Regions from separate parts of the Streptomyces durhamensis genome, predicted to be linked through region 1. Evidence: riboswitches for the same ligand, from Rfam matches in the RefSeq annotation. Region 1 holds a riboswitch; each other region holds the start of a gene.
The links. Region 1 has a riboswitch for cyclic di-AMP ahead of IO33_RS0120185 (transglycosylase SLT domain-containing protein). Riboswitches for the same ligand answer to the same signal wherever they lie in the genome.
Positions count from the first base shown of each region.

Region 2: it holds a riboswitch for cyclic di-AMP, as region 1 does, so the genes downstream of both, IO33_RS0122455 (M23 family metallopeptidase) here and IO33_RS0120185 (transglycosylase SLT domain-containing protein) in region 1, are expected to answer to the same signal.
Region 3: it holds a riboswitch for cyclic di-AMP, as region 1 does, so the genes downstream of both, IO33_RS0135895 (transglycosylase family protein) here and IO33_RS0120185 (transglycosylase SLT domain-containing protein) in region 1, are expected to answer to the same signal.

Region 1 is NZ_JNXR01000013.1:134,925-142,494, forward strand. Features, by position in the region: gene IO33_RS0120175 (FAD-dependent oxidoreductase) at 1-318, shown strand, start outside; gene IO33_RS0120180 (HAD family hydrolase) at 767-1,579, shown strand; gene IO33_RS0120185 (transglycosylase SLT domain-containing protein) at 1,706-2,185, opposite strand; cyclic di-AMP (ydaO/yuaA leader) riboswitch at 2,189-2,368, opposite strand; gene IO33_RS0120190 (polyprenyl synthetase family protein) at 2,992-4,002, shown strand; gene IO33_RS0120195 (LolA family protein) at 4,481-5,680, shown strand; gene IO33_RS0120200 (ABC transporter ATP-binding protein) at 5,762-6,769, shown strand; gene IO33_RS0120205 (ABC transporter permease) at 6,756-7,570, shown strand, end outside.
Region 2 is NZ_JNXR01000015.1:130,472-138,041, reverse strand. Features, by position in the region: gene IO33_RS0122465 (tyrosine-protein phosphatase) at 1-769, opposite strand, end outside; gene IO33_RS0122460 (alpha-galactosidase) at 943-3,015, shown strand; cyclic di-AMP (ydaO/yuaA leader) riboswitch at 3,317-3,480, shown strand; gene IO33_RS0122455 (M23 family metallopeptidase) at 3,483-4,346, shown strand; gene IO33_RS0122450 (SGNH/GDSL hydrolase family protein) at 4,565-5,350, shown strand; gene IO33_RS0122445 (TetR/AcrR family transcriptional regulator) at 5,589-6,203, opposite strand; gene IO33_RS0122440 (Glu/Leu/Phe/Val dehydrogenase dimerization domain-containing protein) at 6,383-7,567, opposite strand.
Region 3 is NZ_JNXR01000034.1:6,498-14,067, reverse strand. Features, by position in the region: gene IO33_RS0135915 (Ppx/GppA phosphatase family protein) at 589-1,578, opposite strand; gene IO33_RS0135910 (DUF501 domain-containing protein) at 1,575-2,111, opposite strand; gene IO33_RS0135905 (FtsB family cell division protein) at 2,206-2,682, opposite strand; gene eno (phosphopyruvate hydratase) at 2,798-4,105, opposite strand; gene IO33_RS0135895 (transglycosylase family protein) at 4,418-5,122, opposite strand; cyclic di-AMP (ydaO/yuaA leader) riboswitch at 5,127-5,300, opposite strand; gene IO33_RS0135890 (LysM peptidoglycan-binding domain-containing protein) at 5,477-6,631, opposite strand; gene IO33_RS0135885 (cytochrome P450 family protein) at 6,782-7,570, opposite strand, start outside.

The DNA of each region.
Region 1 (7,570 bases):
CCGGACGGCAGCCCCGTCCTCACCGTCCGCACCCATGGCGGGCACACCGAGCGGCTCACCGCCGACCACGTCATCGCCGCCACCGGCTACCGCGTCGACATCGCGGCGATGGACTTCCTCGGCCACGAACTGCGCACCGGGCTCGCGGTGAGCCGCGGCACGCCCCGGCTCGGCCCCGGCTGCGTCTCCTCCGTCCCCGGCCTGTACTTCACCGGCCTGCCGGCGGCGTCGTCGTACGGCCCGGTGATGCGCTTCGTGTGCGGTACGGGGTTCGCCTCCCCGCGCCTGGCGAAACACCTGGCGGCGGCCCACGGCTGAGGCTCACGGACCGATCCGGCCCGGGCCGCCGCGTCCCCCGGGCGGCTTCTGTCGGCGCGGTGCAGGCCAGGGGAGCCCACCGCGCCGCAGGGGGGGATCACCGGGCTGCCGGCCGGCCGGAGTGACGGACGCGGCGTGTGCGTGCACGCCCATGCGGGCGGATCCACCCGAGGCGGGCACGAGCGAGGAGCGATCACCCGCCGTCGCCGCCCGGGGCGAGGCGCCCCTCCGCGGTGACGCCGGGTGCACTGCGGCCGAGGGACCGGAGGGCTGGCCGGCCACTACGACGAGACGCAGCCGTCCGCGCTGGTCCGCGCCTCACCGGCGCGTCTCCTCGCATCGACACCGCCATCAGGGAGCCGGGTGCCACCAGTTGGGGCCGACCAGTACGTAAGTGCGCAGGACGACAAGATGAGTCGGCGGGGCGCGGTATCCGTATTCTCTGATCATGGCAGCTTCCCCCGCGTACGCACTGATCGCCACCGACCTGGACGGAACGCTGTTGCGCGGCGACGACACCGTCTCCGACCGGTCGCTCGCCGCGCTCGCGCGGGCGGCGCGGGCCGGTGCGCGGCACTTGGTGGTGACGGGCCGCCCGGCCCCGCGGGTACGGCCGCTGCTCGAGCACCTCGGCTGCACGGGGCTCGCGGTGTGCGGGCAGGGCGCGCAGGTCTACGACGCCGGGTCCGGCCGTCTGCTGTGGTCGGTCCGGCTGGACCGGGAGCTGGCCGAGACCGCGCTCGGCAAGATCGAGGCCGAGGTGGGACAGGTCTACGCGGCCGTCGACCAGGACGGCGTCGACGGGCTCACGCTCATCGAGCCGGGCTATCTGATGCCGCACCCGACCCTGCCCGCCGTGCGGGTCGGCCGGCGCGACGACCTGTGGTGCGAGCCCATCAGCAAGGTGCTGCTGCGCCATGCCGAGCTGTCCGACGACGAGTTGGCGGCCGTCGCGCGCGCGGTGGTGGGTTCGCTGGCGACGGTCACCATGTCGGGGCCGGGGACCGTGGAGCTGCAGCCGTCCGGGGTGACCAAGGCGACCGGTCTGGCACTGGCCGCCGAACGACTCGGGATCGCCGCACCGAAGGCCCTGGCGTTCGGCGACATGCCCAACGACATCCCGATGTTCGAGTGGGCCGGGCACGGGGTCGCCATGGCCAACGCACACCCCGAACTCAAGTCGGTGGCGGACGAGATCACCCTGTCGAACGAGGACGACGGGATCGCCGCCGTCCTCGAAAGACTGTTTCCGACCGACTGACCGGCACATCAGTACGCGGTCGTCCGGCACGGGCCTCGTGGAGACACGGCGGCCGCCCGGCACGCCCCCGTCCGTCAGGTGCGGGAACGTGCCGGGCGGCCGGTGTCCTGCCGGTCCGCGGGGCTGTCAGTACGCGCTGAAGACGTTGTCGATCGACCCGTAGCGCGCGGCCGCGTAGTTGCAGGCGGCGGTGATGTTCGCGACCGGGTCGTAGATGTTGAAGGAGGTTCCGGCCACGTGGTACGCGTTGAACGTCGGGTCGATGACCTGGAGCAGGCCCTTGGACGGGATGCCCTTGGCGGCGTTGGAGTCCCAGAGGTTGATGGCGTTCGGGTTGCCCGAGGACTCCCGGATGATGTTGCGGTAGATGCCGTTGTAGGTGCCCGGGATGCCCTTCTGGCCCATGATCGCGAGGGACTCGCGGATCCAGCCGTCGAGGGTGTTCGGGTAGCCGGCGGGGGTGGTGGAGGCCGTGGTGGCGGCCGGGCTCGCGGCGGAGGCGCTGGTCGCCCCGATGAGCGGCAGGGCGAGGACGGCGGCACCGGTGCCGACGGCGGCGAGGGCGCGGACGAGACGGGTGCGGCGGTGCTGAGCGGCAGCAGGCATGGGGAAGTTCCTCTCCGTCGCCTGCGAGGTGAGCTGTCGGGTGCGGGCGGGGAGGTGCCCGGCCGTGCCCGGGAAGGCACGGCTTTACCCCTAGCCGTTCCGGTGCGACGTGTGTCGTCCGGTCCGGCGACTTACCTGGTTCCCCCGCTCCTGCCGTACGAATGAGTTCGTCGATGGGTTACGTGGGCGGCGGCAGGATTAGGCGTCCGCCCGACGGCCCGGAACGTATGCGAGAGCACATGTCGGGAACAAGTACCGGATTCACACAACGTCCTATTTGACCTTGATCTATGCCCTATGAGGCACTTGATCCTTTGCGGTTGCCAACCCTCAACTCGCCAGCGGGGCAAGGGGAGGAGCGGGATGCGATGGGGGCGGGATGCCATCCGGCGACCGTGACCCAACTCACGAAATGGCAAACTGTTTTAAATCGGACATGGGGGATTCGGGTGGATCGGCTCGGCGATGGAACCCGTGAAACGGTGCCGGTCGTTCTCGTGGTGGAGCGGCCGCGCGCGGGGAGCGCGCAGGGAGGTGGCGAAAGGGGTGCCGGAGGGGGCGGCCAGGCGTTACTCCGCTCGCTCCCCGGTTCGAGACAAATTGGATGTATTCCTGTTAAGTCGATAAATGTCCGTTCTTAGTCCTTGATCAAAAACATACCGGTCATGATCCGATACCGCCCGGGCTGGACCGGTGGGCGCTATCGGTGATCGAAAGAGGACCGGATACGCTGACTTGAGTGATGGCAGCGACCTATCGACAAACCGTGTAATCGCCAGCAGACACCAGCAGACAGGAGACCCCTCGTGACCGTCGTCGGGCCGTTCGGGCTGAGCGTGCGGGACCAGGCTCTGGAAGCCGATGTCCAGGCCGGATTGGCGGCTGTCGAGGAAGGCTTGCTCGAGGCCACCAAGAGTGAGGTCCCGTTCATCACGGAGGCCGCGCAGCACCTCGTGCGAGCCGGCGGGAAGCGGTTCCGGCCGCTGCTCGTGATGCTCGCGGCCCAGTTCGGTGACCCCTACGCGCCGGGCATCGTGCCGTCGGCCGTGGTCGTCGAGCTGACGCACCTGGCCACGCTGTACCACGACGACGTGATGGACGAGGCGGCCGTACGGCGCGGCGTGGAGAGCGCCAACACGCGCTGGGGCAACTCGGTCGCGGTCCTCACCGGCGACTTCCTCTTCGCCCGGGCCTCCCAGATCCTCGCCGACCTCGGCCCCGAGGCCGTCCGGGTGCAGGCCCTCGCGTTCGAGCGGCTGGTCACGGGCCAGATCCTGGAGACCGCCGGTCCCTCGGACGGCCGCGACCCGGTCGAGCACTACCTGGACGTCCTCGGCGGCAAGACGGGCTCGCTGGTGGCGGTCTCGTGCCGGTTCGGCGCGATGATGTCCGGCGCCGACGAGACGGTCGTCGACGTGCTCACCCAGTACGGCGAGCGGCTCGGCGTCGCCTTCCAGCTCGCCGACGACGTCCTGGACATCGCCTCCGACTCGCACGAGTCCGGCAAGACCCCGGGAACCGACCTGCGCGAGGGCATTCCGACGCTGCCCGTGCTGCGGCTGCGCGAGCGGGCGGCCCGGCTGGGGCTGCCCGAGGACATCGCGCTGTGCCGGCTGCTGGACTCCGACCTCAGCGACGACGCCCGGCACGCCGAGGCACTCGCCGCGCTGCGCGCCCACCCCGCGCTGGAGCAGGCCCGCCGGGACACCGTCCGGTACGCGGAGGAGGCCCGCGCCGCGCTGGCCCCGCTGCGGGAGTGCGACGCCAAGGCGGCGCTGATGGAGCTGTGCGACGCGGTGGTGCACCGGGCCGGCTGACCCCCGGCGGGGCCTCGGCCGGTCGAGCCTCGCGGCAGCAACCGGCCGTACGGTCCGGCGCGGCCCTGCACACGGCCCCGCACGACTCCGTGGCCCCGCACGACCCCCTACGGCCCGGTGGAATGGCCCGGCACGGCCTGCCGCGATGCGCGTGCGGCCATGAGCGGCCCGCCGCGTGTGCTCCCATGGACGGCCCGCCGCGATGCACGGCCCCTGTGCGCGGCTTGTCGCGATGCGCGTGCCCCCATACGGACCCCTCCGTTCCGGTGAGACCCCTACGGGTCGGGGGAGTCGCTGCCCCTGCGTGTCATACCGCAGGCGTACACGGACTTGGCTCCGAGGTCTGACGCTTCCTCATGGCCGATTTGGTGAGATGGACACCACGGACATCACCACTCCTCACCGATTCGGGTGAGAATGGCGGCTCTGGTGGACCAACGTGAGGACAGCCGCCGCCGACGACGGAGGTAAGGCACACATGGCACCGTACGAAACCGACGACGCAGTGGACGGCGCGCGAGAGGAAACCCCGCACGCCGGACGCCGCAAGGCCGCCCGCTACGCGGTCCCGGTCGCGGTGGTGGGGGTGGCGGCGGCCACGATCGGGCTGGTCCCGGCGCTCGCCGCCTCCGGGGACCCCGACCTGCCCAGGATCACCGCACAGCAGCTCATCGAGAAGATCGCCAAGTCGGACGTGCAGCAGCTGTCCGGCACCGTGCGGATCAGCACCGACCTCGGACTGCCCGACCTCGGCGGCCTGGGGGGCAACCTGGCATCGGGGGCGGCCAAGGGCTCCGGCGACGGCTCCTCCGCCGACCCGCAGTCCCAGCTCACCTCGCTGGTCTCCGGCGCGCACACCCTGCGCGTCGCGACCGACGGCCCCGAGAAGCAGAAGCTGTCGCTGCTGGAAAGCGGCTCCGAGTACAGCCTCATCCACAACGGCAAGGACGTGTGGGGCTACGACAGCAAGAGCAACGAGGTCTACCACAGCACCTCGGCCGACGCCGGCAAGGACCACAGGGCCGAGCCCCCGGCCACGCCCAAGGACTTCGCCGACGAGGCGCTGAAGTCGGTGGACGACACCACGTCCGTCACCGTCGACGGCACCGAGCAGGTCGCCGGCCGTGACGCCTACAAGCTGCTCATCAAGCCCAGGCAGTCCGGCACCACGGTCGGCGCGATCAGCATCGCCGTCGACGCGAAGACGGGCATGCCGCTGAAGTTCACGCTGACCCCGAGGAGCGGCGGCGCGGCGGTCCTGAACGTGGGCTTCACCCAGGTCTCCTTCGCACCGCCGGCCGCCTCTGCCTTCACCTTCACCCCGCCCAAGGGCGCGAAGGTGACGGAGGAGAAGAAGCAGGGCCCCGCGGCACGGCAACACGCGCCGAAGCCGGGCGAGTTCGGCAAGGGCCTCAACGGCGCCGACGTCCTCGGCAAGGGCTGGACGTCCGTCGCGGTCTTCGACACCGGCGCCAAGGGCGGCCTGCCGTCCGGATCCAAGGGCGGTGACATGGGTGGCTTCCTCGGCTCGCTCGGCGAGAAGGTCTCCGGCAAGTTCGGCAAGGGCACGGTCTTCTCCACTCGCCTGGTCAACGTCCTGATCGCGGACAACGGCAAGGCCTACGCCGGCGCGGTGACCAAGGACGCCCTGGTGAAGGCGGCGGACACGGGAAAGTAACCCCGCTCGGGCACTACCAGCCATGACCGTGCGTTGATCCTTCGGGGCCTTCAGGGGGCAGGACGAGTCGAGGGGGAGCCGATGGACGAACCGTCCGCCGCGGGGCGGGAGGCGGGGGACACCGGGAACGCGGAGCGGTGTGCCCCGGACCAGGCGGAGACGAGCGTCATCGTCACCCGCGGACTCACCAAGCGCTACCGCGGCGGACAGCTCGCCGTCGACGGCCTCGACCTGACCGTCCCGGCGGGCAGCGTCTTCGGCTTCCTCGGTCCGAACGGCTCGGGCAAGACCACCACCATCCGCATGCTGATGGGTCTGATCGAGCCGACGGCGGGCACGGCCGGCGTGCTGGGCCGCCCGATGCCCCGGGCGGCCCGTGCCGTTCTCCCGCAGGTCGGCGCGCTCATCGAGGGCCCGGCCCTGTACGGCTTCCTCTCCGGCCGGGACAACCTGCTGCGCTACGACGCCGCGGACCCGACCGCCGACCCCCGCACCCGGCGCGTCCGGGTCGCGGCCGCCCTCGACCGGGTGGGCCTCACGGCGGCCGCCGGCAAGAAGGCCAAGGCGTACTCGCTCGGCATGAAGCAACGGCTCGGCCTGGCCGCGGCGCTGCTCCAGCCGCGTCGGCTGCTCGTCCTGGACGAGCCGACCAACGGCCTCGACCCGCAGGGCATGCGCGAGATCCGCACCCTGATCCGGGAGCTGGCCGCCGACGGCACGACCGTCTTCCTCTCCTCCCACCTCCTCGACGAGATCGAGCAGGTCTGCACCCACGCGGCGGTCATGGCGCGCGGCCGGCTCGTCACCCAGGGGGCGGTGGCCGACCTGGCCGCCGGGGCGCGCGGCCGGCTGGTGGTGACCACCCCCGATCCGGCCGAGGCGGCCCGGGTGCTGAAGGAGCAGGGCGTCGGGGACGTCACCGCCGACGGCGACCGGATCAGCGGCGAACCGCCCGCACGGGACCTCGCCGAGGTGAACGCCGCCTTGGTCGAGGCGGGGGTGCGCGTGCGGGGTTTCACGCTCGTACGGGCCTCGCTGGAGGACGCGTTCGTGGCACTGACGGGGGAGGGTTTCGATGTCGCGGGCTGAGACGGTCCCGGCGACCGCGCCGCGGCGGCCGAGCCCGCTGTGGACGTTCGGGCTGCTGCGCAGCGAACTGAACACGACCCTCCGGCGCTGGCGCACGCTCGCCCTGCTCGGCGTGCTGGCCGCGGTGCCGGTCCTGGTCGGGATCGCGGTCAAGATCCAGACGCGCGGCGGGGCGGCGGACCACAGCGGGCAGGGCCCCGCGTTCATCACTCAGATCACCAACAACGGCCTGTTCCTGGTGTTCACGGCGCTGGCGGCGACGCTGCCGTTCTTCCTGCCGATGGCCGTCGGGGTCGTCGCGGGCGACGCGATAGCCGGCGAGGCGGGCGCGGGCACCCTGCGCTATCTGCTGGTGGCCCCGGCGGGCCGCACCCGGCTGCTGCTCACCAAGTACACGACCGTGATGGCCTTCTGTCTGCTGGCCACGCTGGTCGTCGCCGTCTCCGCCCTGATCGTCGGTGCGCTGCTCTTCCCGCTCGGCGATCTCACGACGATCTCGGGCACCCGGATCAGCTTCGCCGAGGGCCTCGGCCGGGCCCTGCTGATCGCTCTCGTGGTCGCCGCCTCACTGGTCGGCGTGGCGGCGCTCGGCCTGTTCGTGTCGACGCTCACGGGCAGCGGCATCGCGGCGATGGCGACCACCGTCGGCCTGCTCATCACGGTCCAGATCCTCGACCAGATACCCCAGCTGCACGCGCTGCAGCCGTACTTCTTCCCGCACTACTGGCTGTCCTTCGCCGACCTGATGCGCGACCCCGTCTACTGGGACGATCTGGTGAAGAACCTCGGCCTGCAGGCGCT
Region 2 (7,570 bases), on a different contig from region 1:
CGCGGGCCGCAGGGGTGAGGCCGAGGCCCTGCTCCAGGTAGGGGTCCACCCCGCCCCAGGTCTGCTCGATGGTCTCGAAGGCCGCCTGCAGGTACTCGGCGCGGGCGTCGAAGAGCGGGCTCAGCAGCTCCATGACCTCCGGGGTGTACGCCGTCTCCGCGCTGCCGCTGCGGCGGACCTTGTAGCGCCGGTGCTTGGCGTTGGACTCCAGGTAGTCGGCGATGATCGCCTCGCGCTCCACGCCCAGCGCCAGCAGCGTCACGGCGATCGAGATGCCCGCGCGGTCCTTGCCCGCCGCACAGTGCATCAGGGCGGGCACACTGTCCTCGGCGAGCGCGCCCAGCACCCGGGAGTGCTCGGCGGTGCGCTCCTTGACGATCGTCCGGTACGAGGCGACCATCCGGGCCGCGCCCTTGCCGTCGGACAGGATCCCTCGCAGCTGGTCGAGGTCGCCGTCACGGACCATCTTCCAGAACTCGGCGCCGTCCGCCGGGTCGCTCAGCGGCAGGTTCACGTTCCGCACGCCGGGCAGCTCGACGTCCGGGCCCTCCAGCTTCTGGTCGGCCGCGTTGCGGAAGTCGAAGATCGTGTGCAGGCCCAGGGAGGTGAGGAAGGACGCGTCGTCCTCCGTCGCGTGCGCGAGGTGTCCGCTGCGGAACAGCACCCCGTGCCGGACCCTGCGCCCGTCCACGGTCGGCAGCCCGCCCACGTCACGGAAATTGCGCACTCCGGCCAGCTCCGGCTCGGTCGACGGGACCTGCTGCGTCACGGGGGGCTCCTCGCGGTCGGACCCCGCCGTCGCGGCTCGTCGGCGGGCGCTCCGTCGACCATACGACATCGGTTTCCTCGGGCAAGGAGTTGTCCACAGGCATTGTCACGGGCGCCCACCCGGCCGATGATGTTGGCACTTGAGCGGATCTGTTGGCACCTGTGAGGTCTTACGTGGTGGACATCGCCGAAGACGGTCGTACCTGGCTCCTCTCGGGGCCCACCAGCGGCTACGCCCTGCATCTGACCGACGCGGACGAGCTGCTCCACCTGCACTGGGGGCCCCGCATCGCCCTCGCGGACGCACTAGCCCTGGCCGAGGACCCGTTGCCCGGCTACCGGCCCTTCGAGTCCCCGCTCGACGGCCGCGAGGAGTACCCCGTCGAGGGCGGCCCCCGCTTCGTCCGCCCGGCCCTGTCCGTGCGCACCGCCCGGCGCCGCGGCACGGAGTGGACCTTCCGGGCGTACGACACGCAGGGCGACGAGCTGCGGCTGCGCTTCGACGACGACGGCCTCGCCGTCATCCTGCACTACCGGATGCGCGGCGACGTCGTGGAGCGCTGGGTGACCGTGGAGAACGGCGGGCACGCGCGCGTGGAGCTGCTGCGGGCCGACGCCGCCACCTGGACCCTGCCCGACCGCGAGGGCTGGCGGGTGTCCCAGCTGCACGGCCGCTGGGCCGCCGAGTCCCGCCTCACCACCGCCCCGCTCACCTACGGCGAGAAGGTCGTCGGCAGCCGCCGCGGCCACACCGGCCACCAGCACCTGCCCTGGGTGGCACTGGACACCGACGCCACCGAGGAGCACGGCGAGGTCTACGGCTGCGCGCTCGGCTGGTCCGGCTCCTGGCGCATCGCCGTCGCCCAACTCCCGGACGCGCGCGTGCAGATCACCGGCGGCGCCGGCTACGACGACTCGGGGCTGCTGCTCCTGGAGCCGGGGGAGTCGTACACCACCCCGGTCTTCGCGGGCCTGTGGAGCGACGGCGGCTTCGGCGGCGCGAGCCGCGCCTGGCACGCCTACCAGCGCGAGCACGTCATCCCGGACGCCGGGCGTGACCGGCCGGTCCTCTTCAACTCCTGGGAGGCGACGAACTTCGACATCTCCGAGGAGCAGCAGCTCGCGCTCGCCCGCCGGGCCGCCGAGATCGGCGTGGAGCTGTTCGTCGTGGACGACGGCTGGTTCGGCGCCCGGACCAGCGACCGCGCGGGCCTCGGCGACTGGACCCCCAACCCCGACCGCTTCCCGCACGGCCTGAAGCCCCTCGCCGACCAGGTGCACGGCCTCGGCATGCGTTTCGGCATCTGGGTCGAGCCCGAGATGGTCAACCCGGACAGCGACCTGTACCGCGCGCACCCCGACTGGGTGCAGTACCAACCGGGACGGAAGCGGACAGAGCTGCGCAACCAGCTGGTCCTCAACCTCGCCCGCGAGGACGTCCAGGACTACCTGTGGGAGCGGCTGGACACCCTGCTCTCCGGTGTGCCGGTCGACTATGTGAAGTGGGACTTCAACCGCTGCTTCACCGACGCGGGCTGGCCCGGCGAGCCGTACCCCCAGCGCCTGTGGGTGGACCACGTCCGGGCCCTGTACGCCCTGCTGGACCGACTGCGCGCGGCTCATCCCGGCGTCGCCTTCGAATCCTGCTCGGGCGGGGGCGGGCGGATCGACCTCGGGGTCATGAGTCGCACCGACCAGGTGTGGACCTCCGACAACACCGACCCGCTGGACCGCCTCGCCATCCAGCACGGCTTCAGCCAGGTCCACCCCGCCACAGTCATGGCCGCCTGGGTCACCGACAGCCCGAACACCCAGCTCAACGGGCGGGTCAGCTCCCTGCGGTTCCGCTTCGTCAGCGCCATGGCGGGCGTCCTCGGGGTCGGCGGTGACCTCACCGGGTGGACCGATCAGGAGCTGGCCGAGGCCCGGCGGTGGGTCGGTCTCTACAAGGAGATCCGCCCGGTCGTCCAGCGGGGCGAGCTGTACCGGCTGCGGCCGCCGGCCGGCGGTCTGAGCGCCGTGCAGTACGTCCTGGGCGGGGAGACGGTGGTCCTCGCCTGGCTCCAGGCGCAGAGCCACGGCGAGCCCGTGCCGGCGCTGCGTCTGCGCGGCCTCGACCCGACGGCGTCGTACGAATGCCGCGAAACGGGCGAAGTGTGTCGAGGTGCCGTGCTTCTCCATCACGGGCTGCGCACCGCGCTCACAGGTGACCTCGATGCAACGGTTCTCCGTCTACGCCGCATCTGACCTCTCTGTCTGAATTGCTGCCTTGATTCCAACTCGTCGCGGAATAAGGGCACCTGGCCCGGTCCGCGTGAGGAGCGTCATATTCGTGACCCTGTGTCGCGCGTCATGTTCACGTAATCTCCACGATGAAAAGGGAAATTGAAAGAACGCGGGAGGCGGGAATATACGGAGGGTGACCGAGAATTCCCGCATGCGATCTCCGGAAAGGCGAACGGCGGGAACCGGCTGCTTGTTTCCGCGCGTCTTGCTCCCTTACGTTCGCCACCGATCCGGACGGAACGCCGAATCCTGCCGCCGCCCGGAGTCCCACACACTTGACCCGCGTTCGGCAGGAGCGGGGGACCCACCAGGTACGACTGCCTGTCCGGTCTCCGCGACAGGCTCGGGGTGAAGCCGTGCGCGCACGGCCGGGCGACTCCAGTCCGAACCCGACAGCTCACCTCGCAGGCGTCGGAGAGGAATGCGCCATGCCTGGTAAGGGCAAGCACCGACGCCCCAAGACCCCGCGTTTTTCCCGCTCGATCGCCGTCGCCGGAACCGGTGGCGCCGCCCTGGCCCTCCCGCTCATCGGCACCACCGGGGCGCATGCCGCCGGCACCACGCAGTCCGTCTCCGCACCGGCCGCGCAGTCCCCCCAGACCCCGGTGCAGAAGGCCGCCGCACAGCCGGACTCCCGCCCGGGCGCGTACACGGTGAAGCCCGGCGACTGCCTCTTCGAGATCGCCTACGAGCACCATGTGGCCGGCGGCTGGCACCGCCTCTACGCCGACAACCGGCAGGCCGTCGGCGACGACCCGTCGCTGATCCACCCGGGCCTGAAGCTCGCGCACTCTTCGCACGACGCGCGTGCCTCGCACTCCTCCGCGTCCCAGGCGGCCCCGGGGACCGGGACCTCCGGCGCCGCCGGGACGGCCGCCTCCACCGGTTTCACCCTCCCGGTCACCGGCGCCACCATCGGCACCGGCTACCACGTGGCCGGCGGCATGTGGTCCAGCGGCCACCACACGGGCGTCGACTTCGTGGTCCCGACCGGCACCCCGGTCAAGGCCGTCGCCGCGGGCACGGTCGTCTCCGCCGGCTGGGGCGGCGCGTACGGCAACCAGGTCGTCATCAAGCTGCACGACGGCCACTACGCGCAGTACGGGCACCTCTCCCGGCTCTCCGTCTGGGCCGGGCAGACCGTGACCGAGGGGCAGCAGGTCGGCCTGTCGGGCGCCACCGGCAACGTCACCGGCCCGCACCTGCACTTCGAGATCCGGACCACCCCGGACTACGGCTCCGACATCGACCCGGTCGGCTACCTCCGCGAGCACGGCGTCGCCGTCGTCTGACGCCCCCGCCCGAACCACCTGCCTGACACGCCGCCGAAGGCCGGACCCACGATCCCCGGGTCCGGCCTTCGGTGTGTTCGCCTTATTCCGGATTGGCAAATCATTTAAGGGTGTCTTATCTCACCGTTCGTCAATCCCTGCCTACGGTCGCGTAAGTCACATCGCAAGGTGAATCATGGTCCGATGTGGCAGACGATTCGAAGAATGACAACAAATCAGTGATCGGGTCGTACGTGGCGGTGGGGGACAGCTTCACCGAGGGCGTCGGCGACCCCGGGCCCGACGGGGCGTTCGTGGGCTGGGCCGACCGGTTCGCGGTCCTGCTCGCCGACCGGCGGCCCGAGGGCGACTTCAAGTACACCAATCTCGCGGTGCGCGGGAAACTGCTCGACCAGATCGTGCAGGACCAGCTCCCGCAGGCCGTCGAACTCGCCCCGGACCTGGTCTCCTTCTGTGCGGGCGGCAACGACATCATCCGCCCCGGCACCGACCCGGACGAGGTGGCCGAGCGCTTCGAGCGCGCCGTCGCCCGACTGGCCGAGGCCGCCGGGACGGTGCTGGTCACGACCGGCTTCGACACCCGTGGCGTCCCCGTGCTCAAGCATCTGCGCGGCAAGATCGCCACCTACAACGGGCACGTCCGCGCCATCGCCGACCGGTACGGCTGCCCGGTGCTCGACCTGTGGTCCCTGAAGTCGGTTCAGGACCGCAGGGCGTGGGACAGCGACCGGCTCCACCTCTCGCCCGAGGGGCACACGCGCGTGGCGCTGCGCGCCGGCCAGGCCCTCGGCCTCGACATCCCGGCCGACCCGGAGCAGCCGTGGCCGCCGCAGCCGCCCCGGGGCACGCTGGAGATCCGCCGCGACGACGTCCAGTGGGCCCGCGAGTTCCTGGTCCCGTGGATCGGCCGCCGCCTGCGCGGCGAGTCCTCCGGCGACCATGTCACCGCGAAGGGCACCCTGTCCCCGGACGACATCAAGCTGCGCATCACCTCGGTGGCCTGACGGCCGCCCTCATGCCCCGCACCGCGGACACCCCGCGGTGCGGGGCATGAGGGTGTCCGGCCGGACGCTGTTCGCCGGGGATGCCGGGGCGCCGGGGATGCCGGGGCGCCGAGGATGCTGGGGTGCGAGTGGGGCACCCCGCAGGATCGATGAGCGACCCGCCCCGACCGGGCCTGGACAGCCGTGGCGGCTCCCCCCGCCCAGTGCCGTGCAACCAGCCTGAGGCGTACGGCGGACGCTAGCGCTCGGTCAACGCCTTCCGGTCCAGGCCCAGTTCCCGGGCCAGGGCGTCGTCGACCCATTCCTGCGCGCGTGTCCGCGGCACCGCTCCCGGGTACGACGTCAGCTGCACCGCCAGCCCGTCCAGCAGCGCGGTCAGGCGCAGCGCGGTACCGGCCGGGTCGGCGCAGACGAACTCACCGGCCGCCACGCCCTCGGCGATGACCTCGGTGATCGCCGCCTTCCACTGCCTGTCCAGGTCCCGCGTGACCTCCCGCAGGGCGGGCTCGCGCAGGGCCACGGCCCAGCCCTCGATCCACAGCCGCCAGCCCTTGGCCTGCCCGGTCGGCGCGTACCAGCGCACCGCGGACCGCAGCCGGCGCAGCGCCGACGTCCGCCGTCCCAGCAGCTTGCGCAGATGCGTGAGATCGTCCTCGGCCGCGTAGGTGAACGCCTCGGCGACCAGCTTCTCCTTCGTCGAGAAGTGGTACAGCACCAGCGCGTTGCTCACCCCGAGCGCCGCCGCCACGTCGGCGATCCTCACCGCCGCCACGCCCCGCGCCTCGATCTGCCCGATGGCGGCCCGCAGCAGCTCCTCCCGCCGCTCGGCCACGCTCAACCGCACTCTCGCCACGCGGTCACCCTACACAGCCGCCCGGACATGCGCCGACGGCCAGTCGGCACCGCCGCTCCGCCAGCATCACGGCGCCTCGCTACTGACTGAGCATTCAGTCAGTGACGGGTGGGTCCTCCCCGCCGGTCCGTGGTCCCCGCCGGCCCGTCCCCACCGTCGGCCCGTGTCGCCGGCGCCGGTCAGCGGTACCACCCGAAGCGGTCCGCGATCACCGGCAACCGGTCGGCCGCCAGGGCGTGGGCGGCCGTGCGCGGGGTCGTACCGTCGGCGTCCGCCCGGTCGAGCACCAGGCCGACCAGGGTGCGCAGGGAACGCCGGATGTGCGCGAACGCCTCGCCGGCGTCGGCGCCGATGTCGCCGAACAGGGTCCACCACCACCAGGCGTTCGTGGCGGAGTTGACCACCACGTCCGGCAGCACGGTCACCCCGCGCGCCACCAGCAGCCGCTCCGCCTCGGGCACGACGGGCATGTTGGCGGCCTCGGCGATCCAGCGGGCGCGGATCCGCTCCTGGTCGCCGGTGCCGATCGCGTACGACACCGCGGCCGGGACGAGCACCTCCGCGTCGGCGGACAGCCAGGCGTCACCGGGCAGTTCGCGGTCACCGGGGCGCAGGACACGGCGGTCGACGGTGCCGTAGGCGTCCCGCGCGGCCAGCAGGGTCTCGACGTCGAGCCCCGCCGGATTGGCGATCGTGCCCTTGATGTCGGCGATCGCGACCACCGTCAGCCCCGCCCGGGCCAGGAAGCGGGCGGTGGCCCCGCCCATCGTCCCGAGCCCCTGCACGGCCACCCGGGTGCCCGTGTACGGCACCGCCGCCCGGTCCAGCGCCGTGAGCACCGACTCGGCGACCCCGCAGCCGCCGGCCAGCTCGTCCAGGCCGATGCCGTCCACCACGACCGCGAAGGCGTCCGCGAGCCGCTTGCGGGCCGTCGCCTCGTCGTCGAGCAGCGGGTACACCGCCTGGACGGAGGAGACCAGGCCCGCCTCGGCGGCCGCGCGGTCGACCAGGTCCCGGGTGAGGCCGAGGTCCTCACCGGTGGTCCAGAGGTTCTCGACGTACGGCCGCACGGCCCGCAGATAGCGCACGAGGAGCCCGTACGCCTCCGGGTCCCGGGGGTCGCAGTCGATGCCGCCCTTGGCGCCGCCCAGGGGGACGTAGCGGGCCTCGGGGTCGTAGTGCAGGGCCTCCTTCACCGTCATGCCGCGGGCGAGCCCCGCCACCTCCTCCAGGGTGCAGCCGGGCCGCATCCGCAGCCCGCCGCTGGCCACGCCGCGCACCAGCCGGTCCACGACGAGGAATCCCCGACGGCCGGTGACGTGATCGGTCCAGACGAGCGACATCAGGGGAGCCGGGGCGGTCATGGG
Region 3 (7,570 bases), on a different contig from region 1:
TCCGACAGGCCCTGTGCTACACTCCGCGACTCGCGTGACGCAGATCATGACAGCCAAGGGGAACCGCAGCACCCTCCGAGCCGTTGTCAATGCCGCGTGAGCTGCCTCTCTCGACGGCGAGCGAGCGTGTGAGCCGCCCGGAACGCCGCCGCGGGCACGCGATCCGAAGGCGTCGCACGACCCCCATCTGAACATGTTCAAGGGCGCATTGGGCACCCGAAAGGACCAACGGACGCCCTTACGCACCCCGACCGGGCCGAATTCCTTGTGAAGAACTTCACGAACTTTTCCGGCGCCACACCCCCGACAGGCCCGCGAGGACCCTTCCGGCGACGCTCAAACGTTATCCGACCTGCTCAGCCGACGGCTACCCGCAAGTAACAAAAGAGAGCCGGGCAACAGGAAACGCCGGGCGGCAGGGACCGTCACGGCGGCCGCCCCGTCGGTTCCGGCCGGTGGCCACGGCGACGGGGGGTGCAGCGGCCTCATCGTCCTCCTGTGCAACTGACGGCCCGTCCGATGACGGTCGGTCCGCGTCGCCGAAGCGACGGCCCTGGTTCCTCCGGAAGGAACCAGGGCCGCTCCGTGTCATCGCGGGTCGGCCGCCGCCCGATCCGATCCCGCCGCTTCCGCCTCTTCCGCCACCTTGAAGGCGATCCCGTCGAGGATGTCGTGCTCGCTGACGACGACATCCTCGGCGCCGATCCGCTCCATGATCGCCAGCAGGACCAGGGCGCCCGCGCCGATGACGTCGACCCGGCCGGGGTGCATGGACGGGATCGCGGCGCGCTCGGCGTGCGTGGAGCGCAGCAGCCACTCGGTGATCTCGCGGACGCGGTCGCGGGAGATCCGGGAGTGGTGGATGCGCGCGGAGTCGTACTCGGGCAGTTCCTGGGCGATCGCGGAGACGGTGGTGACCGAGCCGGCCAGGCCGACCAGGGTGTGCGCGTCGCGCAGCGGGACCGTCTGCTCCGCGAGGTCCAGGGCGGCCTCGATGTCGGCCCTCATGGCGGCGATCCGCTCCTCGGTGGGCGGGTCGGAGACCTTGCCGCCGTGCACCAGGTGACGTTCCGTCATCCGCACACAGCCGACGTCCACCGACCGCGCCGCCCGCACGTGCTCCTCGCCCACGACGAACTCGGTGGAGCCGCCGCCGATGTCCACGACGAGGTAGGGCCGGGCGAGGTCGTCCCGCCCGGTCAGCTCCCTGGTGGCGCCGGTGAAGGAGAACTCGGCCTCCTGGTCGCCGGTGATGACCTCCGGCTCGACTCCGAGGATGTCCAGCACGCCGCGTACGAAGTCGTCCCGGTTCTCGGCGTCGCGGGAGGCGGAGGTGGCCACGAAGCGCAGGCGTTCGGCGCCGTGCTCCTTGATCACGGCCGCGTACTCACGGCAGGCCGCGAACGTGCGCTCCAGCGCCTCCGGGGCGAGCCGGCCGGTGCGGTCGACGCCCTGGCCGAGCCGCACGATCGTCATCCGGCGGTCCAGCTCGATGAGTTCACCGGTTTCGGGATGCACATCGGCGACCAGCAGCCGGATGGAGTTCGTACCGCAGTCGACGGCGGCGACCCGGGTCACTTCTCGTTCCCCTCGGTGTCCTGGAGCGTCACACAGGCGCCCTTGCTCCACCACTGCGGCAGCATGGCGATCGCCTCGTCGCCCAGCGGGTTCACGCCGGGGCCGGCGGCCAGCGAGTGGGCGACCAGGACGTGCAGGCACTTGACCCGGTCCGGCATGCCGCCGGCGCTCGGGAAGCCCGTCAGCTCCTCGATCTCGTCCCGGCGCCGGATGTAGTCCTCGTGCGCGGCCCGGTAGGCGGCGGCCAGCTCGGGGTCGGTCTGCAGCCGCTCGGTCATCTCCTTCATCACGCCGTTCGCCTCCAGCGTGCCGATGGCCGAGGACGCCTTCGGGCACGTGAGGTAGTACAGCGTCGGGAAGGGCGTGCCGTCGGGCAGTCGCGGGGCGGTCTCCACGACATCCGGATGGCCGCACGGGCAGCGGTGCGCGATGGCCCGCAGGCCCCGCGGCGGGCGGCCGAGCTGCTGCTTGAAGGCCTCGACATCCGCGTCGGTGGGCTCGGTGCGCGGAGTGGGCGGCGGGGGCGTTTCCATGACTGCTTTCAGGATGGCTTTCTGTGGGTTGCTGACCGGCGTCCGCCTCGGGCGGCCGGCCGGTCCTGGTCGGGGCCGGTCGCTGGCCGGCCGGTCACTGGTCGGAGGCGTCGGACTTGTCGACCCCGTCCCAGACGTTCGCGTACCAGGGCCGGTGGGCGGCCCCCAGGTCGGCACGGGACTGCTTGGCCGCGCCCGGGTCGACGACCACGTACCCGGTCTCGCCGGGCTTCACGTAGTGCAGCCGGTGCCGGATCTGCTGTTCGGCGTAGGAGTCGTCCTGCCAGCGCGCCTTGAGGTCGCGCAGCTGCTCGACCCGTTTGCGGTCCTGCTCCTGCTGCCGCTGGAGGTCGGCGATCTCGGCGCGCTGGGAGACGTACTGCCGCATCGGGTAGGCGAGCGCGACGATCATCGAGCACAGCACCAGCGCGAGCAGCGCGGCGCGGCCGGTGAGCCGGGAGCGGCGGGCCTGCCGTTTGCTCTGGGAGCGGTAGACCCGGGCCGCCGTCTGCTCACCGAGCAGCCGCAGCCGGGTCGCGGTGGAGAAACGGTCCCGGTCCTTGACGGCCATCTGGCTCTCCGCCTCTCCTTGCCTCGCGGTTCACACGTGCGTACGTCCCCGGACACGGTACGGGACCGGGTCCGGGGACGTACGTATGACTGGCTAAGACTTAGCCCGGTGGAGGTCAGCCCTTGGAGACCTCGATGTGGCCGCGGAAGCGCGGGAAGGCGCTGCGGCCGGCGTACACCGCGGCGTCGTCGAGGATCTCCTCGATGCGCAGCAGCTGGTTGTACTTGGCGACGCGCTCGGAGCGGGCCGGGGCGCCGGTCTTGATCTGGCCGCAGTTGGTGGCGACGGCCAGGTCGGCGATGGTGACGTCCTCGGTCTCGCCGGAGCGGTGGGACATCATGCACTTGAAGCCGTTGCGCTGGGCCAGCTCGACGGCGTCCAGGGTCTCGGTCAGCGAGCCGATCTGGTTGACCTTGACCAGCAGGGCGTTGGCGGTGCCCTCCTCGATGCCGCGGGCGAGGCGCTCGGGGTTGGTGACGAACAGGTCGTCGCCGACCAGCTGCACCTTGTCGCCGAGGCGGTCGGTGATGACCTTCCAGCCGGCCCAGTCGTCCTCGAACAGCGGGTCCTCGATGGAGACGAGCGGGTAGGCCGCCACGAGCTCCTCGTAGTACTCCGTCATCTCGGCGGCGGAGCGCTCCTTGCCCTCGAAGAGGTACTTGCCGTCCTTGTAGAACTCGGAGGCGGCGACGTCGAGCGCGAGGGCGATCTGCTGGCCGGGGACGTAGCCGGCCTCCTTGACGGCCTCCAGGATGAGGTCGAGGGCCTCACGGTTGGAGCCGAGGTTCGGGGCGAAGCCGCCCTCGTCGCCGAGGCCGGTGGACAGGCCCTTGCTCTTCAGGACCTTCTTCAGGGTGTGGTAGACCTCGGTGCCCCAGCGCAGGGCCTCGGAGAAGGACTCCGCGCCGATCGGGGCGATCATGAACTCCTGGATGTCCACGTTGGAGTCCGCGTGCGAGCCGCCGTTGAGGATGTTCATCATCGGCACCGGCAGCAGGTGCGCGTTCGGGCCGCCCAGGTAGCGGAAGAGGGGGAGGTCGGACGCCTCGGAGGCGGCGTGGGCGACGGCGAGGGAGACACCGAGGATGGCGTTGGCGCCGAGGGAGCCCTTGTTGTCGGTGGCGTCCAGGTCGAACATGGCCTGGTCGATCAGGCGCTGCTCGGTGGCGTCGTAGCCGACCAGCTCCGGGCCGATCTGCTCGATGACGGCCAGGACGGCCTTCTCGACGCCCTTGCCCTGGTAGCGGTTGGGGTCACCGTCGCGCAGCTCGATGGCCTCGAAGGCGCCGGTCGAGGCGCCGGACGGGACGGCGGCACGACCCGTGCTGCCGTCGTCGAGGCCGACCTCGACCTCGACCGTGGGGTTGCCTCGGGAGTCCAGGATTTCCCGGGCTACGACGACGTCGATGGACGGCACGAGCATCTCCTTCTTGGATGTGACGCTGGAAGTGCGGGGCTTGCCGCCTTGCGGCTGCGCCTTGCGACTAGAGCCTAACCGTCTCCAGGGGATCGGCCACCGACCGACCGCCCCGTGGACGGGGTGGGACACGCAGACGGTACCCATTGTTCATGAGCGGAACAAAGGGTGGGTGCACGGGGCACACACAAAAGACCCCGCCCCGGCGCGTACGGGGGAACACGCGCCGGGGCGGGGAGCCCGTGGGGACGGGGGCGGCCCCGGGGGGAACGGGGTGAGGCCCGCGGGGACCGAGGTGGGGCCCGAGGGCCGCCGCGCCTACTTCAGGTGCAGCTGCTGGCCCGGGTAGATGAGGTTGGCGTCCGAGACGATGTCCTTGTTCAGCTGGAAGAGCTTCTGCCAGCCGCCCTGGACGTGGTGCTTGTCGGCGATGGAGCTGAGGGTGTCGCCCGTGACCACCTTGTACTCGCCGTCGCCCTTCTTGACCTTCTTGCCGGTCGGGGTGGTGACGGTCTTGCTCGCGGAGGGGGCCGTGCGCTCGGCGGAGCGGGAGGCGGCCTGCTGGTCCGTGGAGCGGGTGGTGCTGCTCGGCGCGGTGGTCTTCGACGAGGTGGTCTTCGAGGGGGTGCTGGGCGCGGAGCCGTTGTACGGGGTGCTCGACAGGCCCGTGCCGCAGACCGGCCAGGCGCCCTTGCCCTGCGCGGCGAGGACCTTCTCCGCGACGGCTATCTGCTGCGCCTTGGTGGCCTGGTTGGCCTGCGCGGCGTAGGCGGTGCCGCCGTACGCGGCCCAGGTGGAGGCGGAGAACTGCAGGCCGCCGTAGAAGCCGTTGCCGGTGTTGATGGACCAGTTGCCACCGGACTCGCACTGGGCGACGGCGTCCCACTGGGAGGCGGTGGCGGCGGAGGCGTTGCCGGCCGCCATCAGCGGGGCGGCGACGGCGGCGCCGGTGACGCCGGCGAGCGCGAGGGCGCGGGTGGCCTTGGACGGACGACGGTGCTTGCCCTTGCCGGTAAACAGCATGGATCGATCCCCTCACCGACGCCTGCGAGGTGAGCTGTCGGGTTCGGGCCGGTTGAGTTGCCCGGCCGCACGCTCGCTCTCGCGAGGCGCGGCTCCACCCCTAGCCGGTACCGGCGTGAACCGCCGGGCCCGGCACTTACCTTGGGTCCCCCGCTCCTGCCTACGGCGCTTGACGCGACGACTGTTCCCGGGCAACCGCTGGCAGGATTCGGCGTTGCGAGTGCCGGGGCTCGTGGTGACGAGCGGCCTTGACCGTAGACAGGTGATCGAGGGAATTTCAAAGACGATCAGGGCTTCTGAGACTCATCCCACACTTTCACCGAAACGGACATCAGCGGCGAAACAGGGCGTCAACTACCGCTGCTTTCCGCCCGTTTCGGCACCGACTTCCAGGGTCTGACCGGCGGTGATGTGATTCGGGTCGGTACCGATGACGGTCTTGTTCCCGTCGTAGAGCGCATGCCATCCGCCGTCGACGCGCAGAGAGTCGGCGATGGAGGCGAGGGTGTCCCCTTCACGCACGGTGTAGGTGCCCGCCGCGGGGCCGGCATGACGGCCGGAAGAGGGGGCGTTCTGACCGTTTGTCACGCTTTCGTCCGCACTCCCACCGCGGTGGCGTCCACCGCTGCTGAGCGTGCCGGTGTCGACCAGGCTCCAAGAACCGGCGGACTGCTGGTAATTGTCCGATTCGTCGGTGCCAGGGGTCGGCGCGGGAGAGCTGTCACTTCCCTGCGAGTCGTCCTTACCGGACGAGCCAGACGATCCGGACTTGTCACCCTTGTCGGACTTGGGCGTGCTGCTTCCGGTGGAGCCCCCCGTCTGGTCCGGGGTCTTGGTGGCGTGGCGGCCGTGACCCGGAGTGGGTGTGGCGCCCTTGCCGGAGGGGGAACCGGAGGCATCCGAACCCGGTGCGTCCGGGGCCGGGGAACCGGAATCCGAGGAGTCCGAACCCGAGGAGCCGGAACCGGAGTCGGACCCCGCGTGCGAGCCGGAGCCGGAGTCCGAACCGGAGTCGGAGGCGGACGAATCCGGCAGACCGGACGAGTCGGAGCTGTCGGCCGAGCCGGACGCGTCCCCCGATCCGCTGCCGTCCGCGGAGCCGCCGACGCCGGTGTCCACGTCCACCGAAGCGGAGTTGGAGGTCAGCCCGGCGGTCAGCGCGCACATGGCCCACGGCTTGGTGCCCTGGTCGGCCAGGATCTTCTCGGCGACGGCGATCTGCTGCGAGCGGCTGGCCTGGTCGGCGCTGTCGGCGTACTGCGTGCCGCCGTACCTGCCCCAGTCGTCCTGCGAGATCTGCAGGCCTCCGAAGTAGCCGTTCCCGGTGTCCGCGCTCCAGGAGCCGCCGCTCTCGCACTCGGCGACCTTGTCCCACGTGGTGCCGTCGGCGGCGTTGGCGCTCGCGGCGCCGAGCAGCGGGATGGCGATGGCGGAGCCGGTCACTCCGGCCGCGACGAGGAGAGCCGGAGCCTGACGGGGGCGACGGTGACGACCGTTCCCGGAGAGCATGCGGAAGCCTTTCGTGCGACAGCAGGGCCGGCGCGGCGCGCTGAAGCCCGGCGCCACACTGATGGGTGAACGTATCGGCAGACGATCACTTGTCACAAGTTAATGCCGCGCAGATCACGTGAAGATCACAAAGTTGAACGCCCTTCATGTTCACCGTTCCACGGCTTCGCCGGCCTCCGGGGTGAACTCCACGGGCAGTGTGCGCAGGCCCCGCATGATGAGCCCGCCGCGCCAGCGCAGGTCGGCCGGATCGGCCGCGAGCCGCAGGTCGGGCAGCCTGGTGAGGAGCGTGGCGAGCGCGGCCTGACCCTCCAGCCGGGCGAGCGGGGCGCCGAGGCAGTAGTGGATGCCGTGGCCGTAGCCGAGGTGCTGGTTGTCGCGGCGGGCGAGGTCCAGCACGTCCGGGTCGGCGAACCGCTCCGGGTCCCGGTCGGCCGCCGCGAGCACCACGAGCACCGGGTCCCCGGGCGCGATGTCCTGTCCGCCGAGGGTGAGCGGCTCGGTGGCGAACCGCCAGGTGGCCAGCTCCACCGGGCCGTCGTAGCGCAGCAGTTCCTCCACCCCGGTCTCCAGCAGCTCCCTCTCCCCCTCGGCCAGGGCGTCCTGGAGCCGCGCCCGCTGCTCGGGGTGGGTCAGCAGCGCGTAGGTGCCGTTGCCGATGAGGTTGACGGTCGTCTCGAAGCCGGCGAACAGCAGGATGAACGCCATCGCCGCGGCCTCGTTCTCGGTGAGGTGCTCACCGTGGTCGGAGGCGCGGATGAGGCCGGAGATGAGGTCCTCGCCGGGCGCGGGCTCGGCGGGCAGTGCCTCGCGCTTCTTGTGGATCAGCTCGGCGAGGTAGCCGCGCATCTTCTTGACGGACCGGGCGACCCCGCCGCGCGGCCCGCCGCCGTGCCGGATCATCATGCCCGCCCAGTCCCGGAAGTCGTCCTGGTCCTC